3 regions of the Kocuria salsicia genome follow, and region 2 is predicted to be linked to each of the others. Evidence: predicted binding sites of a transcription regulator. Region 2 holds the regulator's gene; each other region holds the start of a gene.
The links. Region 2 encodes HrcA, which represses chaperone genes, less so after heat shock. Its sites were predicted from a motif close to TTNGCACTCGNNNNNNNCGAGTGCNAA; they were not measured.
Positions count from the first base shown of each region.

Region 1: a site for HrcA is predicted at 1,890-1,916, ahead of ABD264_RS08775 (Hsp20/alpha crystallin family protein). Genes of this name have one in related genera too.
Region 3: a site for HrcA is predicted at 3,753-3,779, ahead of groES (co-chaperone GroES). Genes of this name have one in related genera too.

Region 1 is NZ_BAAARF010000009.1:48,733-53,397, forward strand. It holds gene ABD264_RS08760 (1-phosphofructokinase family hexose kinase) at 1-625, opposite strand, end outside; gene ABD264_RS08765 (GNAT family N-acetyltransferase) at 687-1,166, shown strand; gene ABD264_RS08770 (ChaB family protein) at 1,319-1,738, opposite strand; gene ABD264_RS08775 (Hsp20/alpha crystallin family protein) at 2,031-2,504, shown strand; gene ABD264_RS08780 (phosphatidate cytidylyltransferase) at 2,751-3,749, opposite strand; gene ABD264_RS08785 (CDP-alcohol phosphatidyltransferase family protein) at 3,753-4,415, opposite strand; gene ABD264_RS08790 (hypothetical protein) at 4,556-4,665, shown strand, end outside.
Region 2 is NZ_BAAARF010000003.1:287,762-292,426, reverse strand. It holds gene dnaJ (molecular chaperone DnaJ) at 1-862, opposite strand, end outside; gene hrcA (heat-inducible transcriptional repressor HrcA) at 929-1,942, opposite strand; gene ABD264_RS01355 (DUF3097 family protein) at 2,127-2,999, shown strand; gene ABD264_RS01350 (DUF4870 domain-containing protein) at 3,237-3,680, shown strand; gene hemW (radical SAM family heme chaperone HemW) at 3,711-4,665, opposite strand, start outside.
Region 3 is NZ_BAAARF010000004.1:60,534-65,198, forward strand. It holds gene ABD264_RS04540 (acyltransferase family protein) at 1-1,407, opposite strand, end outside; gene groL (chaperonin GroEL) at 1,638-3,221, opposite strand; gene groES (co-chaperone GroES) at 3,324-3,620, opposite strand; gene ABD264_RS04555 (iron ABC transporter ATP-binding protein) at 3,889-4,644, opposite strand; gene ABD264_RS04560 (iron chelate uptake ABC transporter family permease subunit) at 4,641-4,665, opposite strand, start outside.

The sequences.
Region 1 (4,665 bases), on a different contig from region 2:
TGTCATCCGAGCCCAGGTCCAGGTCCCGGACCTCCTCGTGGCTGATCTTGAGCACGTCCACCTTCGCGTCCACGGCCGCGAGCGCCGGGGCACCGCTGACGTCGGCGACCACCGTGGTTCCGGCATCCCGGGTGTCCCGGATGAGGCGGCCGAAGAAGGACGCGGGCACCACGTCCCCGGGCTCCGCTCCCGTGACGGTGAGGACGTCCGAGGCCAGCGCATCCACGAACGCCGTGCCGTAGAGGTCGTCCAGCTCGTGGCGGGAGAGCTCGGGCGGCGGCATGTGGGCCACGGTCTCGCGATCCTCGCCGCGCAGGTCGTAGACATACCCGCCGTTGCCGTAGCCGTAGCGCACCGCGTTGACCTGCATGCCGAGCCCGTCCAGCATCGAGCGGATCAGGGCGCCCAGCTCACCGCCGAACGGACCGCTCACGGACACGTTCGCCCCGAGCGAGCTGGCCATGCGCGCCACCCACAGGCCCTGCCCGCCAGGGTGCATGTGCACGTCCGACTCGTGCGGGCTGCGGTTGCGGTACGCCGCCGGCTCCGTGATCTCGGTGATCAGCAACGGAGTGGGCACCAGCACGGACAGGCGCGGTTTCTGGGGGCTGCGGGTCTCGGTCACGAACGAAAGCTACAGGAGCGGGCCGCTGGTGAACAGCACATCAAGGTGCCACCATGGTGGGATGAATGCCACCGCACCGATTCGCATCGTGGAGGGACAGGCCGCCAGTGAGCACACGCTCAAGGCCCTGAGTTCCTACTTCAGCGAGCTGGACAACAGGATCGACGGCGGCTTCGACCCGGAGCTCACCGAGGTCACCCGCCCCGAGGACGTCACCCCGCCGCACGGCGACTTCTTCCTCATGACGGACCTGGTCACCGGCTCCGTGATCGCGTGCGGGGCCGTCCGCAGGATCGACGACGAGCGCGTGGAGCTGCGTCGGATCTGGGTCACCCCCGAGCACCGCGGGCAGGGCCACGCCCGCACCCTGGTGCGCGCCCTGGAGAACAAGGCGCGCTCCTTCGGTGCCACCACCGCCGTGGTCTCCCTCAACCCGGAGATGACCGAGGGCGTCGCGATGTTCCGCAACCGCGGCTACGAGTCGGTGGAGTCCTTCCACGACGCCACCACGGCCTCGGTGTTCCTGGCGCGGCAGCTCTAGCGCCGCGGCCGGTCCCCCGGTGCGGCCGGTCTGACATCTGAGGTGTAGAAGTACCCGGATTCTGTGCCGCTGGGCCGTCATCTCTACACCTCAGATTCGCGGGGTCCCGCGCCGGTGACGACGACGCCGCTCGCCCCCCGAGCGCGCGAGGCTCAGGACCGCGCGTCCCGCGTCTTCTTCTCGTTCGCCTTCTCGATGGCCGCCACCAGCTCGTCCTTGCTCATCTCCGAGCGCCCCTGGACGTCCAGCTCCTGAGCGATCCCGTAGAGGTGCTCCTTCGTGGCGTTCGCATCCACTCCCCCGGCGGTGTCCTCGGAGTTCAGCCCACCCTTCTCCGCGCTCGCGTCCGAGGGGCCGTTCTCCTCCTTGGGCTCCCAGCGGTCCCCGACCTTCTCGTGGGTGTGCTTCACGGCGGCCCACGCGGTGCGGGCGGCCCGGGCGTCGTCGTCGTACTCGTCCTGCGCGGCGTCGTAGGTCTGCGCGAACGTGTCCTGCGCCTTCTCGTCCGAGCGCCGCAGCGTGGACGGGATCTCGTCCTGGATCGCGTGGCCGTTCTTCTTCGCCTTGGGCACCGCTGCCTCCTGGGTCCGTGCCGGAATGGTGGGCACCTCCGATCCTAGGGACGACGACGCCGCCCGCCCCACCCTTTCGGGTCCCCCTGCGGAGTTCTCTGGGCACTTGTGCGCCTTGAGCTGAATCCGCTCAACTTTGCTGCGCAGGGTCTTGGCACTCGCTTGGGGTGAGTGCTATCTTTTCAGTAGTTGAGTCACAGGGACTCAAGAAACGTGAAGGCTCCACTTCCAGGGGATGAACAGGACGGCGGGGCACCTCACGGTGGCGCCACGCATGCAAGGAGCAGACATCATGGCTACTTTCGATCCGTTCTCCGAGGTCCAGAACTTCGCCAACCAGGTCCTCTCCAGCCGCAACGGGCTGGAGCAGATGCCCATGGACCTCTACCGCCAGGGTTCCGACTACTTCCTCGCGGCTGACCTTCCGGGCATCGACCCGTCCAGCGTGGACGTGGACGTGGACGGCCAGCTGCTGACCATCCGCGCTCAGCGCCGCCTGCCCTCCGCAGAGAAGGACACCAAGTGGATCGTGCGGGAACGCCGCAACCACTCCTTCGTGCGCCAGCTGAACCTGGGTCAGGGCATCGACACCGAGAACATCACCGCCGCCTACGACAACGGCGTGCTCACGGTGCGCATCCCCGTCTCCCCCAAGTCCCAGCCGCGCAAGATCCAGGTGGCCACCGGCCAGAACCAGGACAACGTGGTGCTGGAGCACGGCGGGAAGTCCGAGAAGTCCGACGAGAAGAAGGACTCCGAGAACTGACGGCACCACGGTTCGACATCATGACGGTCTGACGGCGTCCCGTCATGACGGTCATGCGACCACGGCGAACGGGCCCGCGGGAGAGATCCTGCGGGCCCGTCGTCGTACCCGGGGGGCCGCGAGTGGACGGTGCCGGTAGCAGCGCGGAAGGTGCGGCCGCGGCAGGGACGGACGGAGCGGCGTCGTCGTGCCCCGCACGCAGGACCCCCGCGACGACGCAGCCCGGGACCCGGCCCGCGCCCCACCTCACCCGGCGAAGAAGAACCTCGTGAGGTGGAAGAACACCGGGGCGGCGAAGATCAGGGAGTCCATGCGGTCCAGGATGCCGCCGTGACCGGGGATGAGCGTGCCGAAGTCCTTGATCCCGCGGTCCCGCTTGAGGCTGCTCATCACCAGGCCGCCCGCGAATCCGAGGACGCACGAGAGCAGAGCCAGCACGGCGGCCTGCCACGGGGTGAACGGGGTGAGCCACCACAGGGCGGCACCGAGCGCCGTCGCCGAGAGGATCCCTCCGACGAACCCCTCCCACGTCTTGTTGGGACTCACGGTGGGTGCGATCCTGTGCCGCCCCACAGTCTTGCCCCAGAGGTACTGGAGCACGTCCGAGCCCTGCACCACGACCACCAGGAACAGCAGCAGCGCCCCGGCCTCCGGCCCGCCGGATCCCACCGGGGAGCCGTCCGCCGCAGCCTTGCCGTCCCGGAACACCACGGGCAGCTGGAGCACCGCGGGCAGGTAGCTCAGCGCGTAGACGCACACCATGAGCCCCCACTGGCTCAGCGCGGCCCTGTGGAGGAAGGACTCCGTGCGCCCGGACAGGGCCAGCAGCACGGGCAGGAACAGGAACACGTAGACGGGGATGAAGATGGCGTACATCCCGTACCAGTGCTGCCACAGGAACCAGAAGTGCAGGGGGCTGAGCACGGCCATGATCCACACCATGACCCGCTGGTCCCGTTCCCCTCGCGGCATCAGGTCCGCGAACTCGTGCATGGCCACCAGCGAGAGCGCCAGGAACAGCAGCACCACCGCGGTCTCGCCGAGCGCCAGGGCGCCCACGAGCACACCCACCATGAGCCACCACGCGACGATCCGCTGCCGCACGTTCACGAGCGTGGTCCGCAGCCCGTCCGAGCGGGTGCGGCGGTACATCACCTCGGCCGCGAGCGTGGCCAGCACCAGGACCACGAGCAGTCCGAGCACCAGGCGCCAGCTCTGCGGGCCGAGCAGGCCGATGGTCGTCACGGCCTAGCCCCGGGCCCGCAGCTCGCGGGAGATCGCGCCCAGCCGGGAGGCCACGGTGAGCGCACTGCCCAGCGCCACCACCAGGAGCGTGAGCCACAGGACGATCCCGGGCTGCCACCCCAGCAGGGGCTCGACCAGACTCAGGAGGATGCCTCCCATGAGCACCCACATGCGGCGCTGCTTGGGCAGCACTCCTCCGAACTGCTGCGCGCACCCCACGCTCACGCCGAGCGTGCGCACGTAGGCGGTCAGCACGGCGAGGCTGCCGGCGAGCCACCCGAGGGCAACACCGCCCGTCACGGACGACGCCGCCCAGCCCGCTCCCGCGAGAAGCGCGAGGTCCGAGACACGGTCCGGCACCTCGTTGTACAGCTCCCCGGTACGGGTCCGCAGACCGCCCTCGACGGCGAGCATCCCGTCCAGCATGTTGCACAGCAGCCGCAGCGGGATGCAGAGAGCGGCGAGCAGCAGCGCGACCGCGCGCAGTGCGCCGTCCGCGTGGCCCGCCACGACCAGGAAGCCGCAGCCCACGAGTGCTGTGACCACCGACGCCACGGACACGTGGTTGGGGCGGATGCCGGCGCGCTGCAGGGTCGAGGCGGCAGCGGTCGCCCACCCGGCGGTGCGCTGGGGAATGGGGCGGCGCAGGGGGCCGGTGGGGGACATGTCGCTCCTCGTCTCATGGGTTCCTCATGCATTTTCACAGAATTTGCGCCCTGAGGACACGAGGCAACAGTGGCAGGGGGGACGGTCCTGTGGGGTTGGATGTCCACAGGGCAGCAATCAAGACCGCTGAGGAGAGTGCCGTGGACAGGACGTCTGGTCGTCGCAGGGACCACGTGGTCGCCGGGCTCTGGGGTTTCGCGGAGGCCACCGGGTTCTTCGTCGTGCCGGACGTGTGGCTCTCGGCCCTGGC
Region 2 (4,665 bases):
AAGTTTCCAGCGTCACGGTGGTGCCGAGTGCCGCGGCGGTCATGGGGATCCGCAGCCGCGCGTGCAGGTCGTCGCCCTCGCGCACGAACGTGGGGTCCGGGTCCACCTTCAGCTCCACGAAGAGGTCGCCGTTGGGTCCGCCGGCCGTGCCGGCCTCGCCCTGACCGCCCAGGCGGATCCGGTTGCCGGACTGGATGCCGGCGGGGATCTTCACCGTGAGGGGGCGGCGGTCGCGCACGCGGCCCTCGCCGTAGCACTCGTGGCACGGGTGCTCGATCACGGTGCCGAAGCCGTTGCACTGCGAGCAGGGCGCCTGCGTGGTGACCATGCCCAGGATGGACTGCCGCTGGTACTGCATGTGGCCGGAGCCGTGGCACATGGTGCACGTGGTGGGGCTCGTGCCGGGCTGGCAGCACGTCCCCTCGCACGTGGGGCACGTGACCGCGGTGTCGACGGTGATGTCCTTCTCCACTCCGAAAACGGCGTCCTTCAGGGAGATGCGCACGTTGATCAGGGCGTCCTGGCCCTGTCGCGTGCGGGACTGGGGGCCCCGCTGGCCGCCGGAGCCCGCGCCCTGGAAGAACGTCTCAAAGATGTCCGAGAAGCCGAACCCGCTGCCGGGGAAGCCTCCGCCGAAGCCGGTGTCCGTGCCGTTCTCGTTGCCCGTGGCGTCGTACACGCGGCGCTTGTCCGGGTCCGACAGGACGTCGTTGGCGTGCGAGACGCGCTTGAACTCCTCGGCTGCCTCCGGCGAGGGGTTCACGTCCGGGTGCAGCTTGCGGGCCTTCTTGCGATAGGCGCGCTTGATCTCTTCGGTGCTGGCGTCACGGCTCACGCCGAGGGTTTCGTAGTGATCGCTCACGATGTCGTCGCTTCTGCTTTCGTCTCTGGGTCGGTGGTCTGTGCCGGGGCGGCGCCGGGTGGCGCGTCAGTCCCCGAGGTTCTTGGAGAGGTAGCGGGCCACGGCACGCACGGAGGCCATGGTGGTGGGGTAGTCCATGCGCGTGGGGCCCACGACGCCCACCTTGGAGGCGTCCTGCGGGCCGTAGCCGGTGGCCACCACGGCCGCCTCGGCCAGCGGGTCGTCGTACTGCTCGGAGCCGATCCGTACCGCGACGCCGCGCTCGTCCTGCTGCATCTCGGACAACAATCGCAGCAGTGTCACTTGTTCCTCAAGCGCCTCGAGCACCGGGGAGATGCTCTGGGGGAAGTCCCCGCTGAAGCGGGCGAGGTTGGCGGTGCCCGCCCTCACGAGGCGCTGGTCGTCCGAGGCGGCGGCCAGCACTGCCACGGTGTCGGCGACGGCGAGCGCGGCCTCGCGGACCGGGTCTTCCACGGTCTCGGGGAGCTCGGCGACCGCGGCCGGCACGGTCTCCAGTGCCTGACCCAGCACGCGCGCCAGGACGGCGGCGCGCAGCTCGAGCAGGGCGTCCTCGGCAACGGGCGCGGTGAGGGCAACCGTGCGCTGCACCACGCGGCCGCTCGTGGGGATGAGCACCACGAGCAGCGTGTTTCCGCCGACGTCCACGAGCTCCACGTGGCGCACCGTTATCCCGGTGCGCACCGGGTACTGGATGACGGCCACCTGGTGGGTCAGCTGGGCCAGCAGGCGCACGGTGCGCTCCATGGCATCGTCGATGTCGTGGGCGCCGCCCAGGAAGACCTGCACGGCACGGCGCTGCGCAGGCGTGAGGGGCTGCAGCGCGGCGATCTGGTCCACGAACACCCGGTAGCCGCGGTCCGTGGGGATCCGACCTGAACTGGTGTGGGGTGCCACAATGAGACCGTCCTCCTCGAGGGCGGCCATGTCGTTGCGCACGGTGGCGGAGGAGACGGGCAGCCGGTGGCGCTCCACGAGCGCCTTGGAGCCCACGGGCTCGCGGGAGTGGACGTAGTCCTCCACGATGGCCTGCAGGATCTTCGCCCTGCGCGGATGCTCCATGTCTCCCACCTCCCGCTCGCGGATGTCCTCGGGCGCCCGTGCGGCACCCGGTGAACCGGGCCGCGACCAATTTTGGCACTCGAATCGGCACAGTGCTAATTCCGTGAGTCTAGTGGCCCTGCCGCGGACCGGTCCTTTGGTACGCTCGCGGCTGATTCGTCACCCGCGAGCGAGGAGCACCCCCGTGAACACATCCGGCTGGGGCTGGGGCCCGCAGGACCTCGGCAGCCCCGAGGTCTCGCGCCGCTCCCCCGCGGCCCGCGGGCTGCCCGTGGAGTCCGGCATGGTGCTCGAGGACGTCGAGAGCGGGTGGGTGGGCGCCGTGGTGAGCGTGGAGGTCGTGGGCGGCATGCGCGTCGTGGGCCTGGAGGACCGCCACGGCCGAGTCAAGGCCTTCCCCCTCGGTCCCGGTTTCCTGCTTGACGGCGAGCCCGTCCGCCTCACCCCGCCCGCACCTCGCAGTGTCCCGAGCGGGCCCAGAATTACGCGCTCCGGCTCGGTGGCCGTGGAGAACCTGCGCGCCTCGGTGGCCAAGGAGTCCCGCGTGTGGGTCGAGGGCTACCACGACGCCGAGCTCGTGGCGAAGGTCTGGGGCCACGACCTCGCAGTCGAGGGGATCGTCGTGGAGCCGCTGCACGGCATCGACGACCTCCCCGCGGCCATCGCGGAGTTCCACCCCGGCCCGGGCCGTCGTCTCGGGATCCTCGTGGACCACCTGGTCAGCGGGTCCAAGGAGTCGCGGATCGCGGATCGGGCGCTGTCTGTGCCGGGTGCGCGGGGCAACGTGCAGATCCTGGGCCACCCCTACGTGGACATTTGGCAGGCGGTGAAGCCTGCAGCCCTGGGCATCCCCGCGTGGCCCGTGATCCCTCGCGGTGTGGACTGGAAGACCGGGATGGCCAAGGCCCTCGGTATGCCCCACCGCACTCCCCAGGATGTGGGGCGGGCGTGGCAGGCGATCCTCGCCCGCGTGGACAGCTACTCGGACCTGGAGCCCGCACTGCTGGGCCGGGTCGAGGAGCTCATCGACTTCCTCACCGCACCGGACGGCTACTGAGGGGTTTTGGCACGTGGGGCGCCGGATGTGCCGTGTGGGACCCGTTGTCCCGGCCGACGCGGTTGGCGCGGTGGCCCCGGGCTGCCGGTGGCGCGGCGGCGTCGTCCGACATATCCAGGCTCACACGTGATTCCAGACGCACCCCGGTCCGTTTCCAGGAGCGCACCGTAGAATAGGGGGCACCGGGACTCCGATCCACCCCGGTTCGGCTACCGCCCCTGAAAGGGACACCCACCCGTGACTGACGCTGCTCCCACCCCCGCTGCCCCCGCCGCCCGCGCCGCGGGTGAGACCCCGTTCGAGGCCGTGCCCGCCGAGGCCCAGCCCCTGGACGTGAACCAGGACCGCCAGTGGGCCACCGTCGCGCACCTGGGCGGCGTGGTCGGCGCGCTGCCCAGCTACGTGATCCACCGGGTGTTCGGGGACCGCGGCCCGTTCACCGCGCAGGAGTCCCGGGAGGCGCTGAACTTCACGCTGCTGCCGAGTGTCGTGGTGCTGGCAGGCATCGCGCTCTCTCTCGTACCCGTGATCGGCTGGATCTTCTCCGTGGTCGCCGCCGTGACCTGGCTGTGGCTGGCCATCGCCTCCGTGGTCGCGGGCGTGAAGGTCAACCGCGGCGAGCCGCACCAGTATCGCGGCAACACACACCTCTACGACCGGCTCACCACGTCCCGCGGCTGACGCCCGCGCCCACGACTCGCCTCGGGCCGCTCACCAGTCGAGCAGCCGGCGCGTCACGGCGTCGGCCATGAGCCGTCCCGCGTCCGTGAGCACGGCCGTGCCCCGCACTGCGGCAGCACCGTCCAGCCAGCCGTCGGCGATCAGCCCGGCCACCGCTTTCCGGCCCTCCGGCTGCAGCTGCGCGGTCTCCAGACCGTCGCGGATCCGGATGCCGAGCATCACGTCCTCCACGTAGCGCGTCTGCGCGTCCAGCGTCTCCCGGCCCGCCGCGGGTGAGACGCCCTGGCGGACCTTGTTCGTGTAGGGCAGGGGGTGCTTGAGGTTCCACCACCGCACGCCGTCGCTGTGGGAGTGCGCTCCGGGGCCGATGCCCCACCAGTCCTGGTTGCGCCAGTAGGCGAGGTTGTGCGCGCTGCGGTTCTCCAGCGCGCTGCGCCCGTGGGCGTCCCGGGACCAGTTGGAGACCTCGTACCACTCGAAACCCGCTTCGCGGAGCATCGCGTCCGCCAGCGTGTACTTCTCCGCCTGGTCGTCCGGGTCCACCCGGGGGACCTCGCCCCGGCGCATCTGCGCGGCGAGCTTGGTGCCGTCCTCGATGATCAGCGAGTACGCGGACACGTGGTCCGAGTCCATCTCCAGGGCGGCCTCCAGCGAGGTCCGCCAGTCGGCCACGCTCTCCCCCGGGGTGCCGTAGATCAGGTCCACGCTCGTGCCCAGCCCGCGCTCCTTCGCCCAGCCGACGGCGCGCGGCACGTTTGCCGGCGTGTGCGTGCGTTCGAGCACCCTCAGCACGTGCGGCACGGCGGACTGCATCCCGAAGGAAACCCGCGTCACGCCCGCCTCGGCCAGCACGTCGAAGGTCTCCGCCGTGACGGAGTCCGGGTTGGCCTCCACGGTCACCTCGGCGTCCGGTGCGAGCCCGAAGCTCTGACGGGCCTGGCCGAGCATGTTCGCGAGCTCCCGGGCTGGGAGCAGCGTGGGGGTG
Region 3 (4,665 bases), on a different contig from region 2:
CTCACCGTCGCAGGCCTGCGGCAGGCCCACCCACTGGTCCTTCATGGATGCGGGCAGCGCGGGGGCATCCGGGTCCCCTGCGAACGCGTAGCCCGGCTCGAGGACCCGTGCGCCGGGGTTGTTCAGCTCGGCCTGCGCCTGGAGCTGCGCGGTGCGGTGGCGCTCGACGACGGACCACGTGCCAGCGGCGACCAGCACCGTGCCCATGCACACCACGATCACCAGCGCGAGCCGCCAGTTCTTCGCCTCCGGCCACTTCCACCGCTTGAGCGGGTTCTCCACGAGCTTCGTCAGGAGCAGTGCCAGCAGAACGGACACGACCACGATCACGACGCCGGAGCGCGGCCCGGCCACCGGCCGGTCCCGGACCACCAGATAGGTGATCAGCAGGGGCCAGTGCACGAGGTACAGAGCGTAGGCGGCGTCGCCCAGCTTCACCACCGGGGCCCAGGAGAGGAACCGGTCGAGCCCGAGGGCCGAACCGGACTGTCCCGCAACGATGATCGCTGCGGCGGAGAGCAGTGGCCACAAGGCAATCCAGCCCGGGAACGCGCCCTGCACGTCCACGAGGATCCCCACCGACACCATGCTCACCAGTCCGCCCCACCCCAGGACCAGCCGCACCGCACGGGGAAGTTTCACGTAGGGAATGGCGAGCGCCACCAGGGACCCCAGGGCGAACTCCCACAGCCGGGCCCTGGTGTCGAAGTACGCGAACTCCTGGTGCGCGGCCGTGGAGAGCACCGAGAAGGCCAGCGAGGACGCGAACACCAGCCCGAAGCACGCGGCCAGAACGGGGACGCTGCTGTGTCCCGTCCGGCGCTTGACCAGCCACGCCAGGCCGAAGATCAGCGGCCACAGCAGGAAGACCTGCCCCTGGACCGAGAGGGACCAGAAGTGCTGGAACGGCGAGGCCGAGGAGTGATCCGCCGCGTAGTAGTCCACCGCGTTGAAGGCGAGCGTCCAGTTCTCGAAGTACAGGATCGAGGCCACGCCCTGGAAGCGGAAGTCCGCCACGTCCTGCGCGGGGTACAGCCACCACACGAGGAACAGTGTGGCCAGGATGACCACGGTCGCCAGCGGCAGCAGCCGCTTGAAGGTGTGCAGCCAGTAGCGGCCCAGCGCCAGAGGACGCCCGCCCTCGAGCTTGCGGACGAACGAGAGGGTCATGAAGAACGCGGAGATGAACAGGAAGATGTCCACACCACCCGAGACCCGGCCCATGAACACGTGGTAGAGGACCACCAGCACGACCGCCACGGCACGCAGTCCCTGCACCTCCGGGCGGAACCCGGAGTACCGCTGCACCCGTTGCGCGGAGGAGGATCCGGCAGCCCACCGGGGAAGCTGCCCCACCGGAAGCGGGGATGAACCGGCAATGGGATCCAAGGCTGGGGAAATGCGCATCCGGTCAGCCTAAACGCAACGGGGCGCACCGATCACATCGCACCCGGTTCCGCCCCGACCCGTCTCCGTGGGGGGGCAGCGCGCACGGCCTGCGGGTTGAGCCACCCGGTCGCGCGGGGGCAGAGGTCGAGCACCGTCGCCGGTGGCAGTACCACAAATGGCCGGCGGCCCACCCCTCGAAAGGGGTGGGCCGCCGGCCATTCGGCGATTTCCGGAAGGATCGGGAGGACTCAGTCCTCGTCGTCCTGCTTCTCCGCCACGAGCGTCTCGGTGGTGAGCACGAGCGCGGCGATGGACGCCGCGTTCTGCAGGGCGGAACGCGTGACCTTGACGGGGTCGATGATGCCCGCCGACAGCAGGTCCTCGTACTCCCCGGTCAGTGCGTTGTAGCCGTTGCCCGGCTCCATGTCCGCGACGCGGGCGGCCACGACGTTGCCGTCCTGGCCCGCGTTCTCCGCGATCCAGCGCAGCGGCTGGACCAGGGCGCGGCGCACGATGTTCACGGCGGTGGCGGCGTCCCCGCTGAGGCCGAGGTCCGTGCCGTCGAGCGTCTTGGAGGCGTGGACCAGGGCGGAGCCGCCGCCAGCCACGATGCCCTCTTCGAGCGCGGCACGCGTGGAGGACACCGCGTCCTCGATGCGGTGCTTGCGCTCCTTCTGCTCCACCTCGGTGGCGGCGCCGACCTTGATCACGGAGATGCCGCCGGCCAGGCGCGCGAGGCGCTCCTGGAGCTTCTCGCGGTCCCACTCGGAGTCCGTGCGGGCGATCTCCGCGCGGATCTCGGCCACGCGATCCGCGACGGCCTCGGAGGACCCGGCGCCGTCCACGAGCGTGGTCTGGTTCTTGGTGACCGTGATGCGGCGGGCACTGCCCAGCTGGGTCAGGTCCACGCCGTCGAGGGAGATGCCGAGCTCCGGGGTGATCACGGTGGCGTCCGTGAGCACCGCGAGGTCCTGCATGATCGCCTTGCGGCGGTCACCGAACCCGGGGGCCTTCAGGGCCACGACGTCCAGCGTGCCGCGCAGCTTGTTGACCACCAGGGTGGACAGGGCCTCACCCTCGACGTCCTCCGCGATGATGGTCAGCGGCTTCTTGGCCTGCAGCACCTTCTCCAGCACCGGCATGAGGTCCTGGATGGCGGAGATCTTTCCCTGGTACAGCAGTACGTAGGTGTCGTCCAGGACGGCTTCCTGGCGCTCCTGGTCCGTGATGAAGGACGGCGAGAGGTAGCCCTTGTCGAACTGCATGCCCTCGGTGACGTCCAGCTCCACCTCGGTGGAGGAGCCGTCCTCGATGGTGATGACGCCGTCCGTGCCCACGGTCTCGAAGGCGCGGGCGATCAGCTCGCCGATCTCCTCGGACTGCGCGGAGATGGCCGCCACGTGGGCCACGTCCTTGCCCTCGACTGGGCGGGCGTTGTCGAGCAGACGCTCGGACACGGCGGCCACCGCGGCCTCGACCCCGCGCTTGATGTCGCCCGGGGCGGCACCGGCGGCCACGTTGCGCAGACCCTCCTTGACGATGGCCTGGGCCAGCACGGTAGCGGTGGTGGTGCCGTCGCCGGCGACGTCGTTGGTCTTGGTGGCGACCTCCTTGGCCAGCTGCGCGCCGAGGTTCTCGTAGGGGTCCTCGAGCTCCACCTCACGGGCGATGGTCACGCCGTCGTTGGTGATGGTGGGCGCGCCCCACTTCTTGTCGAGGACGACGTTGCGGCCACGGGGGCCGAGGGTGACCTTGACGGTGTCCGCGAGGCGGTTGACGCCTGCCTCGAGCGCTTTGCGAGCGGTGTCGTTGAACACCAACTGCTTGGGCATGTGTGCTCCTTGGGAGAAAGAGGGAGAGGAAATGACGGCGCGGTGCCCGCGCTGCCCGTGCGGGCGGAAGCTCGGGCACCGCGCTCGAAAGACGTGGGGTGGTTACTTTTCGATGACGGCCAGCACGTCGCGCGCCGGGAGCACGAGGTACTCCTCGCCGTTGTACTTGACCTCGGTTCCGCCGTACTTGGAGAAGATGACCAGGTCACCCTCCTTGACATCCACGGGGATGCGGTTTCCCTTGTCGTCCACGCGGCCCGGGCCCACGGCAAGGACGGTGCCCTCCTGGGGCTTCTCCTTGGCGGTGTCCGGGATGACCAGACCGGAAGCGGTGGTCTGTTCAGCGGCCAGCGGCTGAACCACGATGCGATCCTCGAGGGGCTTGATGGAGACCGACACGATCTCTCCCTTTCTTCTAGGCGTGTGAGACGGTGTGCGCCCGCGCGGTGTCGTGGGGTCCCACGACGGCGAGCGCCACAGGCCAGTTGGCGTGCCAACCGTCGTCGCGGTGCCGATTGAGCGCCTGGCCTTTTAGCACCCTCACTACGAGAGTGCCAACAATCACTGTAGGGAGGCCGCCCGCGCCCGGTCAAGGCGGCGCCGCGCCGCTCCCCTGTGGGCTGAAAGCTGGCCGACCCCGCCGCTCGCGCGGTTGCGCGCACGGGTCTCAGTAGTAGACCGCGAGCCTGCCGCTGGGCCCGTCGTGGCACGTCACCGGGGTCTCGAAGACCCGGGTGAGGGTCTCGTCCGTCATGATCTCCTCGGGCGTCCCGAACTCCACGACCTTGCCCTCCTTCACGGCGCAGATCCAGTCCGAGTAGTGGCTCGCGAAGTTGACGTCGTGCAGCACTATCAGCACGGTGCGCCCCAGCTCGTCCGCTACACGACGCAGGTGGTGCATCATGTGCACCGAGTGGCGCATGTCCAGATTGTTGAGCGGTTCGTCGAGCAGCAGGTAGTCGGTCTCCTGGCACAGCACCATGGCCACGTAGGCGCGCTGGCGCTGGCCACCGGAGAGCTGGTCGAGGTAGCGGTTCTGCAGGGAGCCGAGGTCGAAGAACTCGATGGACTCGGAGATGATCCGCTCGTCCTCCCGGTTGATGCGTCCCCGCGTGTAGGGGAAGCGGCCGAGCGCCACCAGCTGGCGGACCGTGAGGCGCGCGGTGAAGTGGTTCTCCTGACGCAGCGTGGAGACCACCGTGGCCAGTTTGCGAGGGTGCGTCGTCGTCACGTCGTGACCGCCGATCACCACGGTCCCGGCATCCGGGCCCAGCAGCCGGCCCATCATCGTCAGCAACGTGGACTTGCCCGCCCCGTTGGGCCCCACCAGCGCGGTGACTCCCCCGGGCGGGATCTCGAGGTCCACCGGCCCGATGGACGTCCCGGACCCGTAGTCCTTGAACAGCTTGCCCAGCTGGATCACAGCCGACCCCTCCTCAGGATC